2 regions of the Methylobacterium sp. CCH5-D2 genome follow, and region 2 is predicted to be linked to the other one. Evidence: riboswitches for the same ligand, from Rfam matches in the RefSeq annotation. Region 2 holds a riboswitch; the other holds the start of a gene.
What was found. Region 2 has a riboswitch for cobalamin ahead of AX737_RS19090 (CbtB domain-containing protein). Riboswitches for the same ligand answer to the same signal wherever they lie in the genome.
Positions count from the first base shown of each region.

Region 1: linked by a shared signal. The riboswitch ahead of AX737_RS09505 (TonB-dependent siderophore receptor) and the one ahead of AX737_RS19090 (CbtB domain-containing protein) in region 2 are both predicted to bind cobalamin.

Region 1 is NZ_LSIX01000370.1:1,561-8,609, forward strand. Features, by position in the region: gene AX737_RS09490 (ABC transporter permease) at 1-1,427, opposite strand, end outside; gene AX737_RS09495 (DUF3526 domain-containing protein) at 1,370-2,764, opposite strand; gene AX737_RS09500 (ABC transporter ATP-binding protein) at 2,761-3,489, opposite strand; gene AX737_RS09505 (TonB-dependent siderophore receptor) at 3,501-5,735, opposite strand; cobalamin riboswitch at 5,834-6,043, opposite strand; gene AX737_RS09510 (multidrug efflux SMR transporter) at 6,336-6,656, shown strand; partial or broken gene AX737_RS09515 (carboxyltransferase domain-containing protein) at 6,759-7,049, shown strand.
Region 2 is NZ_LSIX01000724.1:190-6,551, forward strand. Features, by position in the region: partial or broken gene AX737_RS19075 (cobyric acid synthase) at 1-650, opposite strand, end outside; gene cobO (cob(I)yrinic acid a,c-diamide adenosyltransferase) at 664-1,272, opposite strand; gene cobU (bifunctional adenosylcobinamide kinase/adenosylcobinamide-phosphate guanylyltransferase) at 1,269-1,796, opposite strand; cobalamin riboswitch at 1,900-2,093, shown strand; gene AX737_RS19090 (CbtB domain-containing protein) at 2,131-2,307, shown strand; gene AX737_RS19095 (CbtA family protein) at 2,329-3,090, shown strand; gene AX737_RS19100 (DUF1636 domain-containing protein) at 3,083-3,466, shown strand; gene cobW (cobalamin biosynthesis protein CobW) at 3,479-4,513, shown strand; gene AX737_RS19110 (DUF4349 domain-containing protein) at 4,510-5,409, shown strand; partial or broken gene AX737_RS19115 (cobaltochelatase subunit CobN) at 5,421-6,362, shown strand, end outside.

The sequences.
Region 1 (7,049 bases), on a different contig from region 2:
GCTGGCGCGAAGGCCGGCACGGCGTCGTAGGCGTCGAAGTCGAGCCGCGCCGGGCAGCCGGCGCAGACCGGGACCGGATCGAGCGCCTGGGCGAGGATGCGCGGCTCGAAGAAGGCGCGCAGGTCGCGGCGATACGCGGTGCTCGCCGCCAGGAAGGCGGCGTGCCGGGCGGCGTCCGTGCCCGCGGCTTTCTCCAGCGCCAGCGCCAGCGCGCTCGCGGGCGAGAGCAGGGCGAGGCGCCCGCTCCAGGCCGCCAGGGCGCGGGCATGCGCGCCGAGGGCCGCCCGGGTCTGCCCGAGCGCCGCGTCGTAGAAGGCGTCGCGGGCGAGCCGCTTGATCTCGGGCTTCTCGGATGGGCCCGGCCGAGCGGCGGCCTCGGGGGCGCGTGCGGCGAGCCACGCACTCGCGACCCGCGTGCCGGTCTCGCCCGCGTAGAACGCCGCCTGCGCCTGCCGGCTCGTGTCGATCGCCGCGATGCGGGAGGGGCGCGGCGCGAGCAGGTCCACCGCGAGGCCGAGCGCGGTGGGCAGGGCGACGGTGAGGCCGGCCCAGGCGAGGACGAGGATCGCGAGCGCCGCGACCGCCCCGCGCCAGAGGCTTGCGGCGAGCGCGCAGGCCGCGACCCAGAACAGGGTGTAGGCGGCGAGACATGCGGCGATGAGCGCCAGCACGCCGCCCCAGCCCGCGAGCGGGCCGGCCCAGCCGGCCGCGAGCAGCGCCAGCCCTGTCCCCCCGAGCACGCCCGCGAGCGCGACGAGCCCCACGGCCCCGAACTTCGCGGCGGCGACCCGGCGCGGGCCGACCGGCTGGGCCGCGATCAGCCTCAGGATCCCGGTATCCTGTTCCGCGGCCAGCCGCGTGCCCGCGAGCGCGATCACGGCGAGCGGCACGAGGTAGACCAGCACGAAGGCGAGGTCGAAGGCGCCGAGCCGGAGCCGGGCGGCGCTGCCGAGCTCGTAGGCGGTATCGTCGAAGACCGTGCTGAAGCCGAAGCTGATCCGCATCAAGGCGGGCTGCACGTCGGACTGGCCGGCGGCGAGGTGCGCGAGCGGCGTCGGCGGCTTCACCGCGTGGGCGGCCAGGAAGTAGGTCATGTAGCCGAAGGCGTCGGTGGGGTCCTGCCAGTAGTTCACGGTGATCGGGCTCGGCCGGGCGTAGCGCGCGTGCGCCGCGCGGGCCTCGCGCACGGTGCGCGCGCCGTCGTCTTCCGCCTGCGCGATTGCGGCGCGCACCGTCTCGACGCGCTCGGCGCCCGTGCGGGCGGCGAGGCAGAGGGCCGCGAGGAGGGCCGCCAGGATCGCCCAGGTCAGGCGTTCGCGCAGGACGAGGCGCAGCTCGGCGGCGACGAGGCGGGAGAAGCGGGCGGCGCTCAGGGCTTCAGCCTCCGGACGAGCGGCACGGCGAGCGCCGCGAGCGCCCCGAGCCACAGGGCGAGGATCAGGGCCGGCACGCGCGCGTCGGCGAGCGCGCGGGCGAGGGGCAGCGGCGCGTGCGCGAAGGGCGGGATCTCCTGCCAGAGTTCCGGCCCGGCCACGAGCACCCGGCCGCCGCCCTGCGGGTGGTCGCGGATCTCGGCGTTCATCCGCTCCGAGATGGTGCGGCGGTAGCGCTCCGCCGCCCAGACGAAGTGGGCGTGCGCGGCGAAGTCGGTGCCGGCCAGCGTCTGCGACAGGGCCTGCAGGGCGACGCGCGGGGAGATGAGGCCCGCGTAGGCCGCCGCCCGCTCCTGGGCGGCGAGGCTGTCGAAGAAGGCGCCGAGCTCGCGGTCGTAGACCGCGAAGTTGTGGCTCTCGTTCTCGGACATCATCAGGCCGCGCAGGTCGACCGGCAGCTCGTCCGGATCGCTCGCGCCGTAGCGGGCCAGCACCTCGCGGACGCGTGTGTCGTTCGCCTCCGCCGTGCGATGCGCCCGGAAGCCGGCATCGATCCGGGCGCGCACCGCGCGGTAGGGGAGGGCGGGCCGCACCAGCTCGACGCCCGCGCCCGCGAGCCGCGGGGCGGCGACGCAGAGCAGCACCCAGGCGGCGAGCGAGACGGAGAGCGCGCCGCGCGCCGTGCGGGCGACCAGCGAGGCCAGCATGGCGACGAGCAGGAAGGCGCCCGCATAGGCGAGCTGGGCCGCGACCCAGGCGATGAGGCGCGGCCAGACCTGCCAGCCCTCCGAGCCGAGGCTCAGGGCCGCGAGCGCCCCGAGCCCGAGCAGCGGCGGCCCGACCACGAGCGCCAGCGCCACGAGGAGGGCGGCGAGGCGCCCGGCGAAGAGCCGGCCCGGCGGCACGCCGTTGCCGAGCGCGAGGCGGAGCGTGCCGCGCTCCCGGTCGGCCGCGAAGGCCGAGAAGCCCATGAGGATCGCGGCGAGCGGCACCACCAGCTGCACGATGTCGGCGACGCTGCCGAGGCCGGCGCGGGCAAGAGGGCCCGCATCCTGCACGGCGCGGTAGACGGCGTCGTTGAACAGGTGCGCCTCCACCCGCACCATCCGGCCCGTATAGGGCTCGGTGCCGGGGTCGAGCACCGCGAGCGGCGCGGAGGGGCGGAACACCCAGAGGCCGTAATGGTCGGCGGAATGCGGGTTCTTGGCGTCCTGCCCGAGCCAGCGGTCGCGCTCCGCGGCGGTGATGCGCGCGACCTCCGCGCCGTAGGCGGCGGCCTCCCGCCACGCGGCGAGCCCGGCGACGGCGAGGAGCAGGACGAGCACGGCGCCGATCCAGCGCAGGCGCACGTCGCGCAAGGTCAGGGCGAGTTCGGCCGCGACCCGCCTCACGCCGCGCTCCCCGCGAGCCGCTCGATGTAGAGCCGCTCCAGCGCGACGTGGTCGAGGCTCCTCGGGTCGATCTCCTCGACGATGCGGCCGGCGCCGAGCACGCCGACCCGGTCGGCCATCTCGCGCACCCGGTAGAGGTCGTGCGTCGCCATCAGCACGGCGCTGCCGCGCGCGGCCGCCGCCCGCACCGTGCCGGAGAACTCGGCCGCGGCGCCCGGATCGAGGCCCGAGGTCGGCTCGTCGAGGAGCAGCAGCCCGGCCCGGCGGGCGAGCGCGATCGCGATGCCGACCTTCTGGCGCATGCCCTTCGAGTAGGCGCCGGCCGGCCGGTCGTGGGCGTCCGCGCCGAGGCCGGCCTCGGCCAGCAGCGCGCGGCCTTCCGTCTTCGGGAGGTCGAGCCCGGCGAGCGTCGCGATGTAGCGCAGGTTCTCCAGCCCCGAGAGCGTGGGATAGAGCGCGACCTGCTCGGGGATGTAGGCGACGTGCGCCCGTGCGCCCACCGGGTCGGCCCCCGCATCGACGCCCCGCACCCGCACCGTGCCCGCATCCGCCCGCAGGAAGCCGAGGATCAGGTTGATCGTCGTGGTCTTGCCGGCCCCGTTCGGCCCGAGGAGCGCGAAGACCTCGCCCGGGCGCAGGCTGAGATCGAGGCCCGCGAGCGCGGTGCGCGGGCCGAAGCGCTTGACGACGCCCTGCAGCGCCAGGACGGTCCGATCGACGGGCATCTCCTCCGCCATCAGAACCGCACCGTCATCGTGCCGGTGAAGCGGCGCGGCGCGCCCGGATAGACCCGGAAGGCATTGAGCGAGCTTTCGTAATACTCGGTGTCGAACACGTTCTCGACGTTGAGCGCGAAGCGGAAATTCTCGTAGCGCCAGTAGGCGAGCGCGTCGACCGCGATGTAGGCCGGCAGCTTGAAGCCGTTGGCGGCGTCGCCCGCCCGCTCGCCGACGCCGCGCACGCCGCCGCCGATGCCGAACCCCTTCCAGAGGCCGGCCTGCACCTCGTGCACGGCGAGCAGGCTGCCGGAGTGGCGCGGCACGTTGATGAGCGGCGCACCCACGGGGAGCACGTTGTCCTCGGTCACGACCGCGTCGGCGAAGACGTAGCCAGCCAGGATCTTGATCTCCGGGGTGATCTGGCCGGCGGCGGTCAGCTCGAAGCCCTGGCTGCGCACCGCGCCGGCCGCCAGCGAGAAGCCGCTGTTGGCGGGGTCCGCCGTCAGCACGTTCCGGCGCTCGACCCGGAAGGCCGCCGCGGTGAGCCCGAGCGCGCCGCCGAACAGGTCGAGCTTGGCGCCGACCTCGTAGCCGAGCCCGGTCTCGGGCGCGAAGGGCCCGGAGCGCGCCACCGCCGCGGCGTCCGGGCCGATATTCGGCCGGAAGCTCGTGCCGACATTGGTGTAGAGCGCCAGTTCCGGAATCGGCTGGTAGACGAGGCCCGCCCGCGGCGAGGCCGCCGCCCGCGACTGCTCGGTGAGCGAGCGCGGGATGCGCTCCAGGAAGGATTGCTCGAAGAAGTCGAAGCGCACGCCGAGGAGCGCCTTCCACTCGGGGCTCAAGCTCAGCTGGTCCTGGGCGTAGAGGGCGGTGTTCGTCACCCGCTCCAGGTTGTTGCGCGGGATGGTGAGCGGCGGCAGCGGCTGGCCGTAGCCGGGGTTGTAGATGTCGATGCTGTAGGGGCTCGTGCGAAAGTTCGAGCGGAGATACAGCACGCGGCTGTCCGTGCTCTCGCGCTCGAAGCCGAGGAGCAGGGTGTGGCCGATGCCGGCCGTGTCGAAGCGCCCGACGAGTTCGGCCTGGCCGATCGCCACGTCCCAGCGGTAGTCGCGCACGTTGCGGTCGCGCGCCACCGTGCGGTTGTCGGCGGCGATGCTCCTGATCTCGGCGGATTCGCCCTCCAGCGACCCGGTGTTGAAATGGGTGGCGAGCCGCATCTGCCAGTCGGCGTCGAAGCGGTGATCGATGCGGATCTGCATCGTGTCGTTCGACTGGTAGGTGCTCTGGCCGGGCTCCCCGAGGAAGCGCGAGATCGGCAGCAGGCCGAGCTGGCGGTTGATCGCGATGACGCCGCGGTCGAACACGATGCGGTTGCGCAGGAACTCGGTCTCGACGGTCACGCGGGTGTCGGGCGTGACCTGCCAGCTGATGACGGGCGCGACGAGGAGCCGGTCGCCGTCCACGAAATCGCGAAAGCTCCCCTGGCGCCCGCCCGCGAGGTTGAAGCGGTAGAGCAGCGTGCCGTCCTCGTTCAGCGCGCCGCCCGCATCGACCGTGCCGCGGAACTGCTCGAACGAGCCCCAGAGCCCGCCCATCTCGACGAAGCGCTCGGTCGTCGGCTGCTTGGTGATGATGTTGACGAGGCCGCCGGGGTCGCTGCGTCCGAACAGGCCGCCGCCGGGGCCCTTCAGCACCTCGATGCGCTCGACGTTCTGGGTGTCGGGCGGCGGCGGGGTGCCGCGGTTGATCGGGAACCCGTTCTTGTAGAGTTCGGAGGTGGTGACGCCGCGGATCGCGTAGCTGAACACCGAGAGGCCGCCGAAATTGTTCTGCTGCGCCACGCCCGGCGTGTAGCTGAGCACCCGGTCGACCCGGGTGGCGGCCAGATCCGTGATCACCTCGCGCGGCGCCACGGTGACGATCTGGGGCACTTCGCGCTGGGGCGTGTCCGTCCGCGTCGCGCTCACCGCGCGGTCGGCCCGGTAGCCGGGCGTCGGCCCGATCAGGCCGATCGCGCCCCGCGCCGTGGTGGTGCCGGGCGCCGCACCGTTGCCGACGCCCTCGGGCCCGACGCTCTCGACCGACAGCTCTCCCAGCGTCACGCTGTCCTGCGCGCGGGCCTCCGGCAGCGGTGCTCCGGCCGAGAGCGCGGCCGCGAGCGCGAGGCGCGGTGCGCGCCGCCCCCGCGCGGCGGGCGCGGGACGGTTCGCGGCAAGGTCGGCGTTCGGGCTCGGACGGCGGATCACCGGCATGCTCAAGGTTGCCGGTCGGCGGCCGAGCGGATGCCTGCGCGGGCGCGTCCCGAGGGTACGCATCCGCGCACGCGCTCCGCCGGGACACCCCGCCCGGGGGACGTGACAACGCGCAAGGCAGGTCTCCTGGCTCGCGGATCATCGCCCCGGCCTGGCCTTCCCGGTGCGACGCACCAGTGACCATGGGCGGCAGGGGCTCGCCGCGTACAGTTGCGGGGGCAGCTTCGGCATCGCTCCGGGGAGCCGACCGAATTCCCTCTTAGCCCGCGCGCCGGGAGCGCGCGGGAACCTTGGCCGGAAGACCTTCGCCTTGACTGCGGGCGCAGTCAACACGGCGGATGCGATTGCGCAACGTTATAACGTAATTTTTCTGGGGGCGGATCGGATCCGCGCGTCGAGGCGGCGGGCGAACAGGGTTGAGGGCCAGCCCCCCCGCGAGCGGGCGACACGGCGGCCGCCGTCCCGGCCTCCGAGATCGCCCGCGGGCGCGGATTGACCGCGCCGCGCCCTCGCCCTATCCCGCCGGCCGGCGAGGCCACGTCCTCCCCCCGCGCGCGGGGCACAAGTCCGGGACGGCCCGGCCCTTTCAGGAGGGCCGACATGGCCTGGATCTATCTCACCGCCGCCGGCCTGCTCGAGGTCGCCTGGGCCTACGCGATGAAGCAGTCGGCGGGCTTCACGCGCCCCGGGCCGACCGCGATCATGGCCGTGACGATGGCCGGCAGCTTCGGCCTGCTGGCGCTGGCCCTGCGGACGCTGCCGCTGGGCACCGCCTACACGATCTGGACCGGGATCGGCGCCGTCGGCGCCTTCCTCGTCGGCATCACCGTGCTCGGCGAGGAGGTCGGCGCCCTCCGCCTCGCCGCGGCGGCCCTGATCGTCTCCGGGCTCGTCCTGATGAAGCTGTCGAGCGCGCACTGAACCGGGGCCCCCTCTCCGCCGATGACGGCCGGCGCGGGAGGCGGCAGGATGGTGGGCCGGAACCGGGTGGCCGGTTCCGGACATGTCCCCGCGAAGGCGCCCATGACCACACCCGACCCCGAACCGCCCATCCGGCCCCGCTTCCTCGACGCGGGCGAGGCGGCGCTGGTGGTGGAGTTCGGCGCGGCGGTCGATCCCGCGACCAACGACCGGGTGCTGGCCCTCGACGCGGCGCTCGCCGCCGATCCGCCGCCCGGCCTCGCCGAGACGGTGCCGACCTACCGCTCGCTGATGATCCACTACGACCCGCTGACCCTCTCCCGGGCCGCCCTAGTCGCGGCCGTGGAGGGCCGTCTCGCGGAGCGGGCGGCGGAGCGGGCGGCGGCGCGGGGC
Region 2 (6,362 bases):
CCGGTGTGCTCGGCGATGAGGCGCATGCCCTCGGCGAACAGGGTTGGGTCGCCCCGGAAGCGGTTGACCAGAAAACCCCGGATCATCGCGGCGTCGCCCGGCTCGATCACCGCCTTCGTGCCGACGAGGCTCGCGATCACCCCGCCCCGGTCGATGTCGCCGACCAGGATCACCGGTGTGTCGGTGGCGCGCGCGAAGCCCATGTTGGCGATGTCGCCGGCCCGCAGGTTCACCTCGGACGCCGAGCCCGCGCCCTCGACCAGCACGAGGTCGGCCTCCGAGCGCAGCCGGGCGAAGCTGTCGAGCACCGCCCGCATCAGGCGCGGCTTCCAGGCCTGGTAGTCGCGCGCCTTCGCGGTCGCGATCATGCGACCCTGAACCACGACCTGGGCGCCGACATCGCTCTGGGGCTTCAGCAGGACCGGGTTCATGTGGACGCTGGGGCTCACCCCGGCCGCCCGCGCCTGCAGCGCCTGGGCGCGGCCGATCTCGCCCCCGTCCGCGGTGACGGCGGCGTTGTTCGACATGTTCTGCGGCTTGAACGGCCGCACCCTGAGGCCCTGCCGCGAGAAGGCGCGCGCCAGCCCGGCCACGATCAGCGACTTGCCGACGTCCGAGCCGGTGCCCTGGATCATCAGGGCCCGGGTCATGCGCGCGCCACCATCAGAACTCGATCCCCTCCTGCGCCTTCACGCCCGCTGCGAAATGGTGCTTGACGCTACCCATCTCGGTGACGAGGTCGGCGGCCTCGATCAGCATCGGCTTGGCGTTGCGGCCCGTGACCACGACGTGCAGGTCCGGCCGCCGAGCCTGGAGCGTTCCCACCACCGCCGCAAGATCGAGATAGTCGTAGCGGAGCGCGATGTTGAGCTCGTCGAGGACGAGCAGGCGGACCGTGGGGTCGGCCATCAGAGCCTCGGCCCGCTCCCAGGCGTGGCGGCAGGCGGCGATGTCGCGGGCCTTGTCCTGCGTCTCCCAGGTGAAGCCCTCGCCGAGCGTGTGCCAGGAGACCCTGTCGCCGAAGGCCGCGAAGGCGTGGCGCTCGCCCGTGTCCCAGCCGCCCTTGATGAATTGCACGCAGGCCACCCGCCAGCCGCGCCCGAGCGCCCGGACCATCAGCCCGAGCGCCGCCGTCGTCTTGCCCTTGCCGGGGCCGGTATGGACGATGAGCAGGCCCTTCTCGACGGTCTTCTGCGCGACCTCGGCGTCCTGCACCGCCTTGCGCTTGGCCATCTTCTCGCGGTGGCGGTCGGCTTCCGTCGCGTCGGTCATGGCTGGGCTCCGGGTTTCACGATCATGGGGAGGCCCGCCACCATGAAGACGACGCGCTCGGCTCGGCCCGCGAGGCGCTGGTGCAGGCGGCCGGCGGCGTCGCGGAAGCGGCGGGCGAGCGCGTTGTCCGGCACGATGCCGAGCCCGACCTCGTTGCCGACGAGCACGACCGGGCCTCGCGCCCCCGCGCAGGCGGCGATGAGGGCGGAACCCGCCGCCTCGACGTCGGCGTCGGCGAGGATCAGGTTGGTGAGCCAGAGCGTCAGGCAATCGACCAGCACCGGGCCCCTCGCGGCGGCGACGGCCTCGGGCAGATCCATCGGCACGTCGCGGGTGATCCAGTCGCCCGAGCGCCGCGCCCGGTGGAGCGCGATCCGCTCGCGCATCTCGTCGTCCCACGCCTGGGCGGTGGCGAGGTAGAGCCAGGGCGCGGGGTGCGCCTCGACCAGCGCCTCCGCGTAGGCGCTCTTGCCCGAGCGCGCGCCGCCGAGCACCAGGGTCGTCCGGGGAGAGGCCTGAACCATTCGGCTCCTTTGCCCGCGGAGAGCCGGGGCGTCAAAGCGCCCGTCGGTCGAACTCCTGCTTCGAAGTCGGATGCGGACGCGTTGTGCGCCCGCCCGCGACAGGCTATGAGCGGGAATGGACGGTGCCCCCTCGCGGGGGTGAAAAGGGAATGCGGTGAGGGGGGCGACCCTCGAATCCGCGGCTGCCCCCGCAACTGTGAGCGGCGAGTTCCTGCCACCAGCCACCGGGTGTCCCGGGAAGGCGGCAGGCGCGAGGATCCGCGAGCCAGGAGACCTGCCGTCCGCCCGTGTTTCCTCGAACGCCGCCGGTGGGGCGGCCGGAGATCGTCATCCGATGACCACGCAGGTTCAGACCCTCGGCGCCACCCGCACGAACGAGCGCCTCGGCGCGGTCGTGCTCGCCGCCCTCTTCGGCCTCGGCCTCGTCTTCATGGCGGGCTTCGCCCCGGCCCAGGCGCTGCACAACGCCGCACACGACTTCCGGCACACGCAGAACTTCCCCTGCCACTGACCGCCTGAAGCCACCAGCTTCATGATTCTCCGGCTCCTGTCGGCGGCGCTCGCCGCCGGCTTCCTCGCGGCCGTGGTCGCGACCGGCCTTCAGGTCGCCCTCACCTCCCCGCTGATCATCGAGGCCGAGCGCTACGAGAGCGGCACCGCGCACAGCGCCGCGCTGCCGCTCGCGCCTGCCCGCTTCGAGGGCGCGCTCCTGCACCGCGCCCACCTGCATCTCGCGCATGGCGGCGAGTCGCACGACCACGGCGGCGCTCCGGCGTGGCAGCCCGGCGAGGGCCTGCCGCGCATCCTCTTCACGGGCCTCGCGACGCTCGTTGGCGGCGTCGGCTACGCGCTGCTGCTCGGCGCCGTGATGCTGGCCCTCGGGCGCGACCCGACGCCCGAGCGGGCGCTGGCCTTTGCGGTCGCAGGCTTCGTCAGCGTGGGCTTGGCGCCCGCGCTCGGCCTGCCGCCGGAACTGCCCGGCAGCGAGGCCGCCCCGCTCGCCACCCGGCAGGCGTGGTGGCTGATGACCGCGCTCGCGACCGCGATGGGGCTCTACCTCATCGCGATCCGGCGCGCCGCCGTGACGATCCTCGGCGGCCTCGTGCTGATCGTGGCGCCCCACATCGCCGGGGCGCCCGAGGTGGCGGCCGCGAAGTCCGAGCTGCCCGCGGGCCTCGCGGCGCAGTTCGCGGCTCGCTCGCTCGCGGTCGGCTTCGTGTTCTGGGCGGTGATCGGGCTCAGCTTCGGCTGGGCCTGGCAGGTCTTCGGCCGGGAGCGCCCGATCCGTGTCTGACCCGGCGACGCTCTACGTCTGCACCACCTGCCGCAGCCCGGACGACGCGCCGGACGGCCCCCGCGGCGGCGCGCGCCTGCTCGACGCGCTGCGCGCCGAGCTGGCGGCGCACCCGGCGGCGTCCCTCCGGATCGAGCCGGTCGAGTGCCTCTCGGTCTGCAAGCGGCCCTGCACGGTGGCGGTCGCGAGCGCCGACCGCTGGACCTACGTGTACGGCGACCTCGACCCGGTCGCATCCGCCCGCACCATCCTCGACGGGCTCGCGCGCTACGCCGGCACCCCGGACGGGATCGTGCCCTGGCGCGAGCGGCCGGAGGCCTTCCGCAAGGGCGTCGTCGCCCGCATCCCCCCGTTTCCCGCAGCCGATGCGGGCTGAAGGTTCCCCGTCATGACCATCGTCCAGAAGGTGCCCTGCACCATCGTCACCGGCTTCCTCGGGGCCGGCAAGACCACGCTGGTGCGCCACGTGGTGGAGAACGCGGGCGGGCGCCGGCTCGCGATCCTCGTCAACGAGTTCGGCGATGTCGGCTTCGACAAGTCGTTCCTGGCCGCCTGCGGCGTCGAGGGCTGCACCGAGGATTCCATCGTCGAGCTGCCGAACGGCTGCATCTGCTGCACGGTGGCGGACGACTTCGTGCCGGCGCTGACCGCGCTCCTCGACCGGGCGGAGCCCCCGGAGCACATCCTGATCGAGACTTCCGGCCTCGCGCTGCCCAAGCCCCTCGTCCAGGCCTTCCAGTGGCCGGCGATCCGCTCGCGCGTCACCGTGGACGGCGTCGTGGCGGTGGTGGACGGCCCGGCGGTCGCCTCCGGCGCCTTCGCGGACGACCCCGAGGCCTCGGCCGCCCAGCGCGCCGCAGACACGTCGGTCGACCACGACAACCCGCTGGAAGAGGTGTTCGAGGACCAGCTCCTCTGCGCCGACCTCGTGGTGCTCAACAAGTCCGACCTGATCGCCGCCGAGACCCGGGCGCGGGTGCGGGCCGAGGTCGAGGGGCACCTGCCCCGCGCCGTGAAGGTGGTGGAGACCGAGCGTGGCGCGATCGACCCGCGCGTGCTCCTCGGCCTCGCGGCGGCCGCCGAGGACGACCTCGACGCACGCCCCTCGCATCACGGCGAGGGCGAGGACCACGACCACGACGACTTCGAGACCGTGGCTCTCGCCGTACGGCCCGCCACGACGCCGGGCGACCTCGCCGCGCGCGTCGAGCGGGCGGCCGAGACCGCGGGCGTGCTGCGCATCAAGGGCTTCGCCGAGGTCGAGGGCAAGGCGATGCGCCTCGTCGTGCAGGGCGTCGGCCGGCGCGTGAGCCACCACTTCGACCGGCCCTGGCGCAGCGGCGAGCCCCGCGACGGCACGCTCGTGGTGATCGGCCTCAAGGGCTTCGACCGGGATGCGGTCGCGGCCGCGCTCGCCGGGTGAGCGCCCGCGCGCGCCGTCGGATTCTTGCGGCCGTCGCGGCCTGCGGCCTGCTCGCCGCCTGCCAGGAGCAGGGGCGGCAGGACGAGGCCGCAACGGCCGCGCCGCAGGTGCGGCCGGCCGCGAAACAAGCGTCCCAGGACGGCGGTGCGCCGGATCGGGCCAGCCGGGCGAAGCTCGCCTACAGCCACGACCTCTCCCTCGACCTTCCGGCGGACCGTCTGGGGCCCCGCTTCGAAGCGGTCCGCGACCGGTGCCTGAACGAGGCGGTCCTCGCCTGCGTCGTGCTGCAATCCTCGATCCGCAGCGGCGCGGGCCCCCGGTCGGAGCCGGAGGCCCGGCTCCAGGTGCGGCTGCCCCACGCATCCGTCGCGCCCTTCCTCGCCTTCGCGACGGCGCCCCTTCCGGGCGAGCCGGCGGGCACCGTGACGGTCCGTGAGCAGGCGACCCGGGCCGAGGACCTCGCCCGGCCCGTGGCCGACGTCGAGCGGCGCCTCGCGCAGCTGCGCGCCTATCAAGACCGCCTGACCGCTCTCGCCGAGAAGCCCGATACCCAGGTCGAGAATCTGGTGAAGATCGCGGGCGAACTCTCCCAGGCCCAGACCCAGATCGAGGAGGCGGAAGGGCGGCGCCGCGCGCTGGAGGAACGGATCGACACCGAGACGGTCGCGCTCGTGCTGCGGGCGGAGCGCGGCGGTGCGGGCGCCCTCGCCCCCATCCGGCGGGTCTGGGCACGCGGCGGCGAGACGCTCGGCGCCAGCGCGGCGGCCGCGCTCGGCTTCGCGATCGCCAGCGTGCCCTGGATCCCGATCCTCGCCCTCGGGATCGTCCTGATCCGCGCGCTGATGCGCTGGCGCCGCCGCGACCGGGCCGCCGCGCGCGACCGCGCGGAGAGCTGAGGAGGCGCCCGATGCACCTCGTGCGCGTCGATACGGTCTCCCTCGACGAGGGCGAGGCAGCGGTGGATCTGGGCCAGGCGCCCGGGGAGATCGTCGTGCTCTCGTTCACCGACACCGATCTCGCGGCGATCGCGGATGCCGCCGCGTCGGAGCCCGACCTGCCCGCCCTGCGCCTCGCCAAGCTGGCGCGGCTGCGCCACCCGATGTCGGTCGATCTCTACGTCGACGCGGTGGTGGCGCGGGCGCGGATCGTGGTGATCCGCTGCCTCGGCGGGCTCGATTACTGGCGCTACGGCATCGAGCGCTGCGCTGCGGCGGCGCGCGCGAACGGCGTGCGGCTCGTTCTGCTGCCGGGCGATGACCGCCCGGATCCGCGCCTCGACGCCCACGCCACCGCACCCGAGCTCGCTCCCCTCCTCGACGCCTATTTCCGCGCGGGCGGGCGGGACAACCTGCGCCAGATGCTGCGGCGCCTGGCCTGCGAGTCCGGCCTGGACCTCGCCTACGCGCCGCCGCGCCCCCTGCCTCGGGGCTTCCCGTGCTGCCCCGGCTGCGGCCCGGTCCCGCTGGACCGGGCGCTCGCCGCCGGGGCCCCTGCACGGGCTGAGGACGCTCCGCACGCGCTCGTCCTGATCTACCGGTCGGCGGCACTCGGCGGCGATCTCGCGCCCGCCGCCGCGCTGACGGCCGCGCTCGCCGCCCGCGGCATCGGCACGCTCGTCGTCGCCGTCGCCAGCCTCAAGGATCCGGAGGCGGTCGCCGCGGTCCGGGCGGCGCTCGCCGCGCGCAAGCCCGACCTGATCATCGCCGCCACCGCCTTCGCCGCCCGCGAGGACGCGGGTTTCGTGCTCGACGGTGCCGACTGCCCGGTCCTGCAGGCCTACACGCTCGGCTCGGCCCGGGAGGCCTGGGCGGCCTCGGCACGCGGCATGAGCGCGGCCGACCTCGCCATG